DNA from 2 places in the Enterococcus sp. DJ147D b genome. Region 2 is predicted to be linked to the other one. Evidence: riboswitches for the same ligand, from Rfam matches in the RefSeq annotation. Region 2 holds a riboswitch; the other holds the start of a gene.

Region 1 (8,065 bases), 750 kb from region 2:
CTTGTTGACAGAAGAGGCGCCAGCTATACGTCATTTTTATGAAAAATGTGGGTTTACTTCGGCAGATAAAGGCGATACAGTCGCTTTTATCAATCTATCTTAAACTATAAAAATTTATTAAAAAAAATCATCTTTTAGCTTATTCTCATTTTTGAAGTTCAAAATGTACGAAAAAAGTGAATAGAGAGAAGTGATGGTCGTGACTCCAATCAAAAAGTGGTGTCAAAATCGTTTGTTTATTGTTATTTTAGCAGGTGTATTTTTTTGGTTAAAAACTCTTTTAGCCTACTATGTTGATTTTTCTTTAGGTGTTGAAGGAATTGTCCAAACATTTATTCTATGGATTAATCCAGTTGCAACAACGTTGTTATTATTTGGGCTATCTTTGTATGTGAAGAAAGCGAAAACAGCACTATTTTTGCTATTTTTTGTAGATGTATTGAATACAACTTTATTATATTGCAATATTATTTTTTATCGAGAATTTACTGACTTCATCACAGTTAAATCAGTTCTAGGTTTTTCAAAAGTATCACAAGGACTGTCAGGAAGTTCCTTTTCTTTAATGAAACCTCACGACATTTTGTATTGGTTGGACATTCTGATCTTTCTTGGCTTGCTAATTTGGATAATTGTCAAAAATGTCCCCGTTAAAAGCCAGCCAGTGAGGAAACCAATGGCAATTGCAATAAGCTGTCTTGCTGCGTTTATTTTTTCTGGAAACTTAGCATTGAGTGAAGCGAATCGTCCGCAATTATTACAGAGAACCTTCGATCGCTCTTACATTGTTAAGTATTTAGGTATTGACGCGTACACGATTTACGATGGAATCAAAACCGGAATGACAAGCAGTGTTCGTGCGCATGCAAGTAGTAACGGAATCACTGAGGTCTTAGATTACACGAAAGACCATTATGCGGAACCTGATACAAGTATGTTTGGAATAGCAAAAGGAAAAAATATTATTGTGCTCCATTTGGAAAGCTTTCAACAATTTTTGATCAACATGAAGGTTGATGGAGAAGAAGTGACACCCTTTCTTAATAGTATTTTTGATAATCAAGCAACCATTAGTTTTGATAATTTCTTCCATGAAGTGGGACAAGGAAAAACAAGTGATGCGGAAAATATGCTAGAAACTGGTACATTTGGTCTGCCTCAAGGATCATTGTTTACTGAACTAGGTTCTGATAATGTTTTTCAAGCAGCGCCAGCTATTCTAAAGCAAAGCCAAGGCTACACAAGCGCTGTGTTCCACGGAAATGTTGCTAGTTTTTGGAATCGAGATCATGTGTACAAAAATTTAGGTTATGACAATTTCTTTGACCGTTCTTACTTCGAAGATACAGATGAAACTTTGGGCTATGGTATTTTAGATAAAAATCTATTCAGCGAGTCGGTCGGCTATCTTGAACATTTGCAACAGCCATTTTATACAAAATTCTTATCTGTAACAAACCACACGCCGTATTATACTGATGATAAGAACTTTGATTTTCCAGGATTAAATACTGGTAACAGTACAGTAGATAATTACGTACGCACAGCTCATTATCTTGATCAATCATTGGAACAATTTTTCACTTATTTGAAAGCTTCGGGTATTTATCAAAATTCAATGTTTGTTATTTATGGTGATCATTTTGGAATTTCAAATTCTGATAACAAAGATCTAGCGGCAGCACTGGGCAAAGATGCGAATACTTGGAATGAATTTGATGATGCTCAAATGCAACGTGTTCCACTGATGATTCATATTCCAGGGTATACAAACGGAAAAGTTAGTCACACATATGGTGGAGAGATTGATGTTTTACCAACATTACTTCATTTAGTTGGTGTAGACGATAAAAATTACGTTCATTTTGGGACAGATTTATTGTCTGCTAAACATGATCAGGTCGTTGCGTTTAGAAATGGTAATTTTGTTACTCCAAATTACACTGTTTTGGGGAATAAAACATATGATAATAAATCAGGAGAGATTCTAGATACTGAGGCTCTGGGCATTCAAAAAGAAATCACGAAAGATCAAGAGAAAGTGAAAAAAGCGTTAAGTTTATCGGATAAATTGAATCAAGAAAACTTATTACGTTTTTATGTACCAAATGGATTTACGACGGTGGATCCACAAAAAATCGATTATCAAAAAGAAGCAGAAAAAAACGAAACAATTGAACAGCGAAAAGGAAAAGAATCAACTAGTGTCTATTCCAAAAATGGAAATAAAACGACTAAAAATCTATATCCTAAAATTACAGACTCTACTGTGAATTAAATGGCCAATTTGAACTTCTGAAAAACAAATTTTTGTTTTTCAGAAGTTTTTTTTATGTTTTAATATTTTTCTCCTTTTTTACGTATGTAAATAGTGAACCCAGTACTTTTTTTATTACACGTATCAGAAAAATTGATAAATTTGGTAGCCATTTTTTACCGACAGTACATTAATTTAAGGAGGAACACAGCAATGCATGACGGGAGATTGATTAGAAGCCTACGAATCAGTAAAAAATTAACTCAAGCCGAATTGGCAGAGGGGATTTGTTCGAAAACATCATTAGTAGGACTGGAAAAAGGAACGGTAAGGAAAATTGCATTTACGACTTTACAAGCAATCTTAGCTCGCTTAAATGTGTCTTTAGCAGAGTACGAAGTTTTGCGCCATCGATTAGAAGAGCCAAAGAAAAGTAGAAGAGCGAGACGTTTATTAAGCAAGGTGCAAGAAGAAAATTTCGATCCATATAAGGAAGTGGGAAACAATCGAAAACGATTCAAGCAAACGGGAGATTTGTATTACTTAGTGTTGAATATTCACATGTTTTTAAAAACTGATAGCCAATTGCAAAAAGAATTACAATTTGAATTTTTACGTTACGAATGTAAAAAAATTGAAGACTATTTTATGCGAATACAAGAATACAGTCAGTTTGAGATGACAATTCTAGCTGAGCTACCTTTTTTATTTAGTGAGTCCTTCATCGAAAATAACTACGTGAAAATCAAAAAAAAATTGCGGAATTTTTCTTTAACAAATAATCCTGATCAGTATATGGATTTATTTTTATTAAACTTAACTAATCATTATATTAAGAAAAAACGATTTAAAAAAGCGCGGAATGTCAATGATGATTTATCAAGGAGTCTTGCGGCAAAAGCAAAAAATTTAATTATTTATGAAACATTAATGATGAATTATCAAAAACAGATGATCCTTGTTGGATTGGGCGAGTTAATTGATGAGGACGAGTGCGACCAACTGTTTTCTGTTTTGGAATATAGTTTGGGCAAACAGCAGCGTAAGCAGTTGGAAGAACAGTTTCGCGTACTTTTACCCTGAGAAAAAGGCCGTGTAAGAAATGTCTCGTTCAATAAATAAAAATATAATTTCAGAAATTACTTCTCAGATTCTTGAATAATTTAGATGAGTTTGGAAGGGCTTTTTTTGAAGCACAGTGGATAAAGGTTGTGGCGCAAAGCGCCTAGCTTAAAGTAATAAGGATGTTTTTCTAAAAATAGTTTTTCATGTTTTTATGAAAAGAGGATTTATTGCTAAAGAAGTTGCTTTGGGAATACCGTAGATAAGGTTGAGGCTCTAAGAGCTATCTTTTGAAGTAAGGTAAATGATCAGTAGAAAGAATATTTGGATAACCAGAAAAGGATGGTAATGATTCAAAAAAGATACTTAATAGATTATTTTGACAGATTTTCTTTGAAAAAAGTGGGTTGTTGAATTGCGATGTTCGGGAACTAGTTGGGACAAAAAAGCTAGGAGTGGAATATCCTAGCTTTTGGTAGTGTGTTTTAAGATGGAGAACTGCTACTTTCTAGCAAATCCTTCTGTTCGTATTGATAAGGTGTTGATGGGAAAAATCGAGCAATCTCATTTTTTGAAGCATCACGAGAGTCTGAAGCATGAATGATGTTTGCTGTTCCAGGAAGTGCAAAATCTCCACGAATCGTGCCGGGCATTGCATCTACAGCCTTCGTAGCGCCAACCATTTTTCGGACAATATCAATAACGTCATCACCCTCTAGTACAAGATAAACGACAGGACCAGAGATCATGTAGTCAATCAATTCTTGGAAAAAACTACGACCAGCTAAGTGTTGATAGTGTTCTTTTGCAAGCTCAGGAGTCATTGTTGCTAGTTTCATGTCAACGATTGTTAACCCTTTTTCTTCGAATCGTTGAATAATACGACCAATTAGATGTCGGCGGACACCATCTGGCTTGATAATCACAAGCGTGTGTTCCATAAGATCACTCCTTTTATCCATTACTATAGTTTCATTATAGTAATGAAAAGCTTTTATGACAAATGAAATTCAAAAAAACATAGTTTTTTGTTAAATGATCCAGGAAAATAAATGTGCTTCATTTGTGAAAAAGCAAAAAATTTGAAAATAAATTTGACATTTCTGTCAATCGTTGTTACAGTAACCACTGGAAAACTAAATAAGATTTGTTAGGTGAGGCTCCTATACAAACACAGGCTACTGCCCAAAAATGTCGAGAGACGCCAATGGGTAGAACAGGAATTGTCGATCTAAGGCTTTTCATAAGGTAGCTAAAGGCAAAGGTATTTGCTTTTTACGTTGTATAGTGTCAAAACTCAACGATGAGATCGAAATAGCTTCTTTTTGCTGTGCTTATTTCAACCTTTCGCTGAGTTTTTGGCGAAAGGTTTTTTGTTGTCAACCTAACAGCTTAAATGTTAGTAATCCAAAAATTAAGGGAGCTGATTTTTGTTGGGACATTGATGTGGCAAGTACGAGCAGATTTTTGTAAAGAAAAAGAACAGATTTATGAAAGCGTAAGGGAGATGAGAACAAATGGATGACAGTTTACCGAAACCAAAGGGACAAGAGAAAAGTAACAGTTTGCTGAAACTATTATCTATCTGTTTTCAGCTCACTTATGTAAAAATGCTTCTCTCTTGACCCGAAAAATAGGAAAAACAGTACAGTAAATGTCTGTTTTTCTGATACAAGGGAGAGATTGACAATGGAAAAAAAGAAAGATACGCAAAAATTATATGCAAGTTTTGCACAAAAAAGCGAACGTGCATTATTCGACTTATTCCATAGCAGCGAAAAAGGAATGGGTACAGAACAAATTGAACAATCAAAAGAACTCTACGGAGATAATACGATTTCATATGGAAAGAAAACACCTTTTTTAATTGAAGTATTGAAAGCTTATATTACACCATTTACTTTAGTACTAATTGCTTTAGGGATTATTTCGTTTATTACAGAATATTTATTACCAGCTCCAGGTGAGAAGGATTTATTCGGCGTAATTATTATTTTTAGTATGGTAATTGTGAGTGGGACAATGACCTTGATTCAGTCAGTTCGTTCAAATCAAGCAGCTGAGAAATTAAAATCATTAGTAAAAGTGACAGCCGCTGTCAAGCGACAAGGTAAATACCAAGAGATTCCAATGGAAGAAATCGTTTGTGGTGACTTGGTACGATTATCTGCGGGTGATATGATTCCTGCAGACATGCGATTACTCTCTGCAAAAGATTTATTTATTTCTCAAGCAGCTTTGACAGGCGAAAGTTATCCTGTCGAAAAAAATGCGTTAGTTGCAACGGACGGGAGTAAAAATGAAACAAGTTATGAAAATCTAGCGTTTATGGGAAGTAATGTAATTAGTGGAAGTGCCACAGGAATTATCGTAGCCGTGGGAAACCAAACGTTGTTTGGTCATGTAGCACAAACGTTATCTGAAAAACCAATCAAATCAAATTTTGAATTGGGTATCCACAAAACATCAATGCTATTGATTAAGTTTATGGCATTGATGGCCCCAACTGTGATTGTCATCAATGGATTGACTAAAGGAGATTGGCTAGAAGCGTTCTTATTTGGACTATCTGTTGCAGTTGGTTTAACACCAGAGATGTTGCCAATGATCGTGACAACCAATTTGGTTAAGGGCGCTAGCGTGATGGCAAAAAAAGGAACAGTTATCAAAAATTTGAGTGCAATTCAAAACTTTGGCGCGATCGATATTTTATGTACAGATAAAACAGGAACATTAACTCAAGATAAAATTATCTTAGAATATCACATGAATTGTGAAGGTGCTGAAGACGACCGAGTGTTGCGTCATGCATATTTAAATAGTTATTATCAAACGGGTTTGAAAAATTTGCTTGATGTCGCAATTATTGATGAAGCTGAAGAAACACTTGATACAACCAATACTCGTTACAGAAAAATAGATGAAATCCCATTCGATTTTGAACGTCGTCGAATGAGTGTTGTTGTAGAAGATATAACAGGCAAGACACAGATGATTACCAAAGGCGCGATTGAAGAAATGTTGAGTATTTCTAAATTTATCGATTTAGAAGGAGACGTTACACCTTTAACGAAGGAAAGAAAACAGGAAGTTTTGGAAAAGGTAACAGCTCTTAATGAAGATGGATTACGCGTAATTGGTGTGGCACAAAAAACAAATCCAAGTGTAGTTGGAGAATTCTCGGTTAAAGATGAATCAGATATGGTGTTGATTGGTTACTTAGCATTCCTTGACCCACCAAAAGAAACAACGAAACAAGCACTACAAGCATTGAAGGATCACGGAGTAGCTGTTAAAGTGTTAACTGGAGATAACGAACTAGTAACACGCTCTGTTTGTCGCCAAGTTGGTTTAGAAATCGATGAGCTAATTACCGGTGAAAAAATTGCTTCTATGGATGATCACCAACTTTCACAAGTCGTTGATGAAAATGATGTTTTTGTAAAACTAAACCCACAACAAAAAGCACGCTTAACTACAGCGCTTAGAAATAATGGACACACAGTTGGGTTCTTGGGAGATGGCATCAATGACGCCCCTGCGATGAAAGTAGCAGATATTGGTATTTCAGTTGATACAGCTGTTGATATTGCAAAAGAATCAGCAGATGTCATCTTATTAGAAAAAGACTTGATGATTTTAGAACGTGGACTTTTAGCTGGTCGCGAAACATTTGGTAATATTATGAAGTATATCAAAGCGACGGCTAGCTCAAATTTTGGAAATATGTTTTCTGTTTTGATTGCTAGCACCTTTTTGCCATTCTTACCAATGTTACCTTTACAAATTTTATTCTTGAATTTAATCTATGATGTTTCTTGTATTTCATTACCATGGGATAAAATGGATCCTGAATATTTAGTAAAACCTAAAAAATGGGAAGCTTCAAGTATTGGCAAGTTCATGGTGTATTTTGGTCCAACAAGTTCTGTCTTTGATATCACAACGTATTTATTGATGTATTTTGTTATTTGTCCAGCAGTTGTTGGAGGAGATTTCCATACATTGAATGGCGCACAACAAGTAGTATTCATCGCCTTGTTCCATGCAGGTTGGTTTGTGGAGTCACTTTGGTCACAAACTTTAGTATTACATGCGTTACGTACACCAAAATTACCGTTTATCCAAAGCAACGCAACTTTTGCTATGACAGCAATCACTACGTTAGGAATTGTCGTGGGTTCAGTTTTGCCATTCACAAGTTTTGGCGCAGAATTAGGTTTGATGCCATTACCAGGTAGTTATTGGATTTGGTTAATCGTAACTGTCTTAGCTTACTTAACACTGGTTACGGTAGTTAAGAAATATTATATCCATAAATTTGGCGAATTGTTGTAATTCAAAAATTAAGAAAAGCACAAGCATGTGGAACAGTTTTTCTCAAGAAAAATTTCTACAACTGCTTGTGTTTTTTTAATTTCAATCAAGTTACAAAACGTTACTGGAATGTATCATTTTTAAAATTCCCTTAAGACGAGTATATTTTTTTGTTAAAATAAAAGTTAGTTGATACATACATCAAATAAAAATACGCGGGAAAAAGGAGAAAAAATGAAAAAAACAAATTTTTTACTTAGTGTAATAGTACTAGGCGGAATCGTTTCAACTGCTACTCCTGTGAGTTTTGCAGATGAAACTGGAGTGAGCGATGAAACAGTCGTTCAATCAACAATTAACACATATGAGGATGCGATTGCTACAACTGAGACACAAAACAGCACAGCCACAACTCAAACAAGTCCTATC
Region 2 (8,065 bases):
ATTGGTGTAGCATCGCCGGAAGCTACTGCATAAGCGTTTGGTAAAGCAGGATTAACTAACATTAATCCTAAAACAATCCCGATAATTGGACTACCTCCAAAAACTTTAAATGTTGACCAAGCGACTAAAGCTGGGAGAAAGGCAAACGCTGTATCGGTTAAAACTTGCGTGTATAAAAGAAAGTCCGAATTGATTGCATCAGGTGTCATACCAAACAGTTGCAAAATTTGTGGTTGAGTAATCAATCCGCGAAGCCCCATAAACAGACCCGTTGCAACTAAGACTGGAATAATCGGCACGAAGACATCCCCAAACGTACGCACTATTCGTTGAAAAGGATTCGCATTTTTAGCTGCCTCTGATTTCATTTCAGTTGTGGAAGACTCGTTAGCACCTAAGCCAACAACTTCGTCATAAATTTTATTCACAGTCCCCGTTCCAAAAATAATCTGATATTGACCAGAGTTAAAAAATGCACCTTTCACTTTAGGAATATCTTCTACCTTTTTTTTATCAATCTTACTTTCATCGTTGACCATCAATCGTAGTCGAGTCGCGCAATGCGCAACGCTTCGAATGTTTTCTGTACCACCAACGGCATTAATTACTTCTGTTGCAATCTCTCGATTTTCCATTTTGTTCTTCCTCCTCATCTTTTGTGGAACCGTTCCCATTTTTACTTAAAAAAATAATAAAATAAAACCTCATAGCCTTGTGGAACCGTTCCCCTATTGACAAGGTCAGCGTAACACGCAAATGTATGCGCTGTCAACTATTTTTTGACAGCACATACGCTATTTCTGATAATCATTGTCGTATCAATGATTGTTCGTCGATCAACCTCATTTCCTTTTAAAAGCTCAGTCATCAAGTACGCTGCCTTCTCACCGACAAATTGATGGTGAAAGTCAACTGTCGTTAACGGTGGATAGAGATACTCGCCAAAAGAATAACCACCAAATCCAGCAATCGAAAGTTCGGTACCAATAGCAATATTCAATTGGTTTGCAGCTTTAATTACCCCCATCGCCATACTATCTGTCGCGCAGATAACCAAACTAGCATTACTTTGAGGTAGTAATTCTAATCCTAACTGATAATTATCTTCTGGATAAAAAGTTGAAGAAACAATCTGTGGTGTGATTCCCTTATCAAGAAAAGTGGTCACAACCCCTTGTTTTCGATTGATTCCAACTGATAAATCATTTTCTGGCACACCAATATATACTACTTCTTTATGCCCATATTCCAGCAAAGTTTGCGCAAGATTCACACCTGCTTGATAATTATCATGATCTACGGAATAGACTGCTTCATTCGATTGCCCGACAAACAAGATTGGCACATCGATTGAATTCGCTACTTTGATATGTTCTTCCGTAATTTCCGTTGCCAATAAAATAATACCAGCTACTTTGTTTTGCACTAAACTGTAGATATTCTCAATCTCACGTTTGATTTCCAATTCGGTATTAGAAATCAACATTTGAAACCCATTTTTTCTTGCAACTTCATCAATTCCATTCAAAATTGCCATGATGGATGGCGAAGTTAGTCGGGGAGAAATCACTCCGATGAAATTGCTTTTTTGGCTCTTTAGATTACGAGCAAACTCATTAGGCGAATAATTATATTTGTTGATAATTTTTTCGATTTTTTCTGCCGTTGCTTCACTCACGTATCCTTTATTCAAATAACGAGAAACCGTACTCTTCGAGACTCCGGATTCTTTAGCAATCTGTTTAATAGTAACCATTATTTCTCCTTATGAATGTTTGTTTTTCTTTATGATACCACAAGAATCACCAATCAAATCAGTTAGACCATCATCTCTCCACCAGGCTGAACGTTATCGATCTTATTTGGATGCGGTGATAACTGGCACTGATTTAGATAAATTAACAGACATTGCGCAAAAATTCATGGGGCTTCCACACTCTATGTCGCCGGCGTTGGCATAACAAAGTATGAAAATTATGATATTACTTCTCGTTCTGCTCTGATACTTCAAGCAGATTTATTGATTGAAACTTATTTGGTACTATATTTTTAATCATTGAGCACAAAATCTAGGTTTCGTATAAAACGCATAAAGGACCTACCCAATTTATAGATAGGTCTTTATGTGTTTTATACGTGAATAAATTTTATCTCTTCAATTAATTATTTGTTCCTAATACACCGCGTATTCGTTTTTAATTTGTCTCCTGACTAGGCTCCTTCGTCACAAGTGTAGTTGTTTATGCAATAAATCTTTCACTCTTTGAACTTCTTCTACCGGTATTCTTTGGTAAGATATTCCATCTTGTCCAGTAATTCCATCTCCCGTAAAACCTTCACCTTGGACTTGTTCACTGTCAATAGTTGTTAAACAAGAATAATAACCTGTTAAGATTTTTTGCATTTGGTCGAAGGTCAGATCCGTCTTCCCATTCTCTCCAATGCCATCCATAATTTTCTGATAACTAAAAACACTTTTCGTTGATAGCATTTTATCTATTAGCAATTCCATTACTTCTCGTTGTCTACCTTGACGACCATAATCACCTTTAGGATCTTCATAACGCATTCGCGAATATTGTAATGCTTCCCAACCATCCAAATGTTGCTTCCCTTTTGGAAAATCAATTCCTTCAGCTGAAAAAGCAAAATCATTATCTACAGTGACTCCACCTACTGCGTCTACCAGTGTCTGCAACCCGTCCATATTGACCGACACATAATGATGAATTGGGATATCTAAAAATGTTTCAACAGTATTCATAATCATTTCTGGCCCACCAATCGAATGTGCGTGATTGATTTTATCTTCGTAATCTGCCCCAACGATTTCTACAAACGAATCTCGTGGAATACTTACTAAAGTTGTTTTCTTCGTCTGATTATTCAAAGTTGCCACCATAATCGTGTTTGCTCTGTAGTCCGTTTTTCTTTTTGAATCATTTGCAATGCCCAATAGTAAAATGCTCATTGGTTCTGAAGCTTCCGGCGCTTTCGTATTTCCTTTTCGTTCAACGGGTGAATACATTGAATCTGCCATTTTTTGACTACTGTGGTAAAAGCGCAAAGCAAAAACACTCAAACCAGAAACAATGATAACAAGCACAGTAACTAAACTTAGTAAAACTTTTTGTCCTGTTGAAAAACGACTTTTTCTAGTTTGCAGAATAGTGAATGTTTCTTGTCGTAAGTGTGGATAAAAAAGACCAGCTGTTCCAAAAGTCGTCCCATACCCAAGCAACAATCCAGTAAAAACATCACTGAAATAATGGACACCTAAGTAAATGCGACCACCAGCAATCACAGCTAATAAGAAACAGAAAACCAGTTTGATTGGTAAAGAAATCTTTTGATTGCTGAAAGCATAAATCACAACCATGGAACAAACAAATGTCATGATCAATACGGAGTGCCCACTTGGAAAACTGTAGGACGAACGTGCAAGATATTGCAATTGATCTGGGCGTGTTCGTTGGATCAAATGCTTTAAGACATAGCCAATACCACTAACAAATAGGAGATTCCCCAAACACCAAATTGCTAAAGATTTTCGATTCTTTCTTAGTAAAAAAATTGCTATTACGCCAAAAATAAGTAACATTGTACCAATCGTTGCTACCTTCGCTACCAAACCTATCAAAACAGTTATATAGGCATTATCGGGTAACCGATGTTGGATGAAAATTTGATCCACATGATGAAGCCATGGCGCATCCGTCATAACACCACTTGTAACTACGAGTAGTAAGAACAAAGCAGCAGTACTGTTCAAAAACAATTTCTTTCGCATAAAGTATCCTCACTTTTTATTCTTTTATTTTGTTCATAACAAGCTATTTTTTCTTGAATCCCATCGTGACACCTAACCCAATTCCTAACACAATCAGTGAAGTACCTCCTTGACTTAAAAAGGGTAATGGAATACCGGTTAGTGGCAATATGCCAATTGCTGCACCAATATTTTCAAAAATTTGAAACATCAGCCCAAAAACAAACGCTACTGCAAGATACAGATTCGCTTTGTTATTTGTCTTCAGCGCTGCAGAAAGTATTTGATAAAACAAATAAAAATATAGAAAAATAACAAATGCTGCGCCCATAAAGCCAAAGCCCTCACCAACTACGGTAAAGATCATATCTGATTCTCGAACTGGCACATACACAGAGATCCCGCTAATCCCACGTCCAAATAATCCCCCGCTACCAATTGCATAAAGACTTTGAACTTGCTGATACGCAATCGTGTCACGATATTGAAATGGATCGATCCACGCGCGAACACGATCTAATTGATAGGTCTTAAAATGTAAAGAGTAGAGCAACTTGTTTCCCCATTCGCTGAACACCAGAACTAACAATGTACCACCTAACATTGCACCGATGCTTGTGATGATCGTCAAGATTTTCCAATGTACCCCAGCAATAATAAACAGCGCACCTAGAATCGCAATAAAAACTAAACTTGTCCCAAAGTCTCGCTGCAGAAACATCAACAAAAAGGTAGGTAAACTGTACATGACAATTTTTCTTAAATAACCTAAGTCACTTTTCAAATCTCTTGCTAATTTTTTTTGAGGCCATTCCATTTCAAAACGAACTGTCAGACGTACCATAAAAAGAATAAAACTTAGTTTCATCAACTCAGAAGGCTGGAAAGAAAATGAGCCGATTCGCAACCACCGTTTTGTGTTTGTTAAAACATACATTGATGGATCATAAAACCAATATAAGAGAGCCATCAATCCCAGTGACAGCACATACAAAATTGGTGCATATCTTAGTAAAGTTGCTGCAGGAATTCTACTAGTCGCAACTAGCAAGATAAATGAAACTAGACAAAAAATCGTTTGTTTGAAGACAATATGCCTAACATCGACCCCATCCAAATCAGCAGCTTTTGCTTGCACTCCGATACTCATCAAATAAAAAAGGAAAATTGGCAAAAACAGAGAATAATTTAACTCATTGCTCAAACGTTTGACCATTTACGCTTACCTCCGAAGAGAATTTTAGACAGATTCCTAAAGCAATCGATAAGAACAAATAACTTGTTCCTCCATAACTGATGAATGGTAATGGAATTCCCGTCATTGGAATCATTCCTAAGATACTTGCAATATTAATACTTGTTTGTAAGAGCAACAAAGTCCCGACACCAAAATAAATCAGGCTAATTTGTTGACTAGTTTCTTTTGCAGCTAACATAAATAATCGAAGAATGATTAAAAAAAGAAGTGCTAACACGATTAGTCCGACGATAATTCCCAATTCTTCTACTAAAATCGAATAAATAAAATCTGTTTCTGCTACTGGTAAATATCCTTTTTTTGTAATACTATTTCCTAACCCGCGGCCAAAAAAACCACCATTATATAACGCATAATAGGAATGACTCATCTGAAATCCTTTTCCATAAGGATCTAAAAAAGGATCTCTCACTAACTGAATACGGTCATAGGTATGCATGAATAAATTTGGCAAAAGATCATGATTACCTAGAAAAAGGATTGTTCCTCCTACCACAGCAACTCCTGCAATGGTTGCGAAAAAAATGGCAATTGAAAACTGATAAGGCAACTGTGCTGTCGTAATGATGACTAGTGCGATTCCCCAAAGAATGATTGCACCTGTCACTTTCGGTTGAAATAAAATCAGCAACCCACTAAATAAAACAAGAGCATAAGGTACCCACATTTCCTTCTTCCTTCGTTCCACCCGAAAAAAATACGCTAGATAAAGAATCAATGCAACGTTTGTTATTTCAGAAGGCTGAAATTGAATACCAACTAACGAAACCCATCGTTGTGCACCGTTGATATTTACACCAATGACATAAACCAAAATCAAACTAACGATTCCCAAACCCAGCAGACTTTTGGCAAGGAATCCTTTTAATAAAATTTTCTTTTTTAGCCGATAAATGCCAGCAATCACAAACCAACTCATTCCTATAAAAATGGCTTGCTTATAAAACAGCGATAATGCATTCTGACCCTCAACTGTCAGTCTGTACGAACTTGCGCTGAACACAAGTAAGAGACCGACTACGCTTACGCCTAAATATGGTAATAATAATAGCCAGTCGATCGATTTTCTTTTTCTCACAATGTTCTCTCCCCTTTTTAAGCACCTGTTTAAGACGGGAGAGAAACAGTAAATAGCCTTAAAAAAAGGACACCAAACGTTAGCAAAAAAACTAACAAATCTGGTGTCCCACACAATTAATCTCATCGTCTGAGTTTTAGCACTAAACAACGTAAAGAATTACTCTTAGCTATTTTATGAAAAGCCTTAATCCGACAATTCCTATTTTACACATTGGCGTCTTTCGACGTTTCTGCGCAATAGCCTGTGTTTGTTTAGGAGCCTCACCTAACAAGTTTACTTATATTTAATTTCATAAAAATATTACTTTTTTTCTCGAAGAATATCAAAATAAATCGTAAAAAACCGAATCTTCTTTAGAGTTGCTTATGAAATCATTTAGAAAAAATTTATATTTGGCCAAAAATAAGCCAAATTCAGAAGTGAGAGTAAATAATGATAGAGCAGTTTGTTGAAAAATCTGTTTATGTAAAAAGACACAGGTCTATTCTTACCTCGCCATCAGACTAGCTAATCTTGTACTCTTTTTAAGAACTAGGTCAGTACATTCAACTCTAACGTAAAAAAGTTTTGTCAGGCACTTAACAGTGACAGACAAAACTTTTTTGTTTTACTCATTCGATTTCAAAGCACTAATCATATCAATTTCTTTTAACTTTTTGTGCGTGATGAACATCACGATAGCAGAAAAAATAATCGTCAAAGCACCTGAAACTAAATAGCCCATTTTCGGAATCAAAAGTGGAAAAGCCATATTGTCGGCGCTAGCCATCGTAATAATGAACCATGTCAAGACCTTACCAATACCACAGCCCAATAAGATCCCTACCAAAGTAAAAATGACGTTTTCCCGAATGATATACATCGTGACCTCTCCGTCAAAGAATCCTAAAACTTTGATTGTCGCTAATTCTCGTTCCCGCTCTGATACATTGATATTCGTCAGATTAAATAAAACAACAAAGGCTAACGTGCCTGATAAAACAATAAAAATCAAAACGACTGGACGTAAATTATCACTAGCAAAAGCTTGTTTACTTGCTTGAGTACTCATAAAAGTCGTTGTTGTCACTTGATTGGTAGCTTGTAATTGATTCGCTAATTTCGTTTCATCTTGAGAAGACATTTCATGACTTTTGAAGATGATCGTATTTTCAGTGAAATCTTTATCCATGACTTGTTGATAGTAGTTTTGATCCATATAAATTGTATTACCTAAGTAATTTTCAACGATTCCACTAATCTTTATTTTTACTTTTTTACCCTCATTATCTTGAATCGTCAGATTACTTCCGACCTTCGCGTTGTAAGCTTTCGCTACACCTTCCGTGACAACTGCTCCACCATTGGGGATCTCTACGGTTGTTTTTTTGTCTGTTTTTTTCAAAGTGAAATAATCTTTAGCACGATCCGTATCCTTAAAAGCATACAACGATGCACTTAAATCACTGACCCCATCTTTTTTGAATTTCACTTGATCAGCAAAAACATTCATACTACCTTTGACTTGGTCATGAGCCCTCAGCACTTCATTCGCTTTTTGGGCATCTCCCTCATCTTTCACCGTAACGATTCCTTGAAAGTGATTCAATTGCTTAAACTGAACATCCACCACCCCACCAATGGAATCTTGTAACCCGAACCCAGCTACCATTAAGCCCATACAGCCTGCTATCCCAAGAATCGTCAAAATTGCTCGAGCTTTATAGCGAAAAAGATTTCTGTACGTCACTTTTTGATTAAAACTCAATCGGCTCCATAAAGGTGTAATGTATTCTAACAAAATTCTTTTTCCAGGTTTTGGTGCTTTAGGCATCAAAAGCGCCATGGGTTTTTCCCGTAAATCTTTAACCAAGATATAAATAGTAGATACAACAGTTGCAAAAAGTGCCGCAAGTATTGCCACTAAAATCGGCCAAAACCAAAAATCCGTCGGGTAATTTTCAAAAACATAATTTTT

Evidence for each region. A riboswitch is a leader RNA that binds a small molecule or an ion and turns the genes downstream of it on or off. The one in region 2 is predicted to bind magnesium.
Region 1: another riboswitch for magnesium. It lies ahead of mgtA (magnesium-translocating P-type ATPase); the one in region 2 lies ahead of AC4BD1_RS05725 (FtsW/RodA/SpoVE family cell cycle protein).

Annotation. Positions count from the first base shown of each region.
Region 1 is NZ_CM177104.1:440,358-448,422, forward strand. It holds gene AC4BD1_RS02170 (GNAT family N-acetyltransferase) at 1-103, shown strand, start outside; gene AC4BD1_RS02175 (sulfatase-like hydrolase/transferase) at 200-2,278, shown strand; gene AC4BD1_RS02180 (helix-turn-helix domain-containing protein) at 2,471-3,340, shown strand; gene ndk (nucleoside-diphosphate kinase) at 3,805-4,260, opposite strand; M-box (ykoK) riboswitch at 4,459-4,635, shown strand; gene mgtA (magnesium-translocating P-type ATPase) at 5,009-7,657, shown strand; gene AC4BD1_RS02195 (glycoside hydrolase family 73 protein) at 7,871-8,065, shown strand, end outside.
Region 2 is NZ_CM177104.1:1,190,601-1,198,665, reverse strand. It holds partial or broken gene AC4BD1_RS05745 (sucrose-specific PTS transporter subunit IIBC) at 1-635, opposite strand, end outside; gene AC4BD1_RS05740 (LacI family DNA-binding transcriptional regulator) at 773-1,756, opposite strand; gene AC4BD1_RS05735 (phosphatase PAP2/LCP family protein) at 2,225-3,790, opposite strand; gene AC4BD1_RS05730 (FtsW/RodA/SpoVE family cell cycle protein) at 3,834-4,985, opposite strand; gene AC4BD1_RS05725 (FtsW/RodA/SpoVE family cell cycle protein) at 4,963-6,105, opposite strand; M-box (ykoK) riboswitch at 6,220-6,387, opposite strand; gene AC4BD1_RS05720 (ABC transporter permease) at 6,716-8,065, opposite strand, start outside.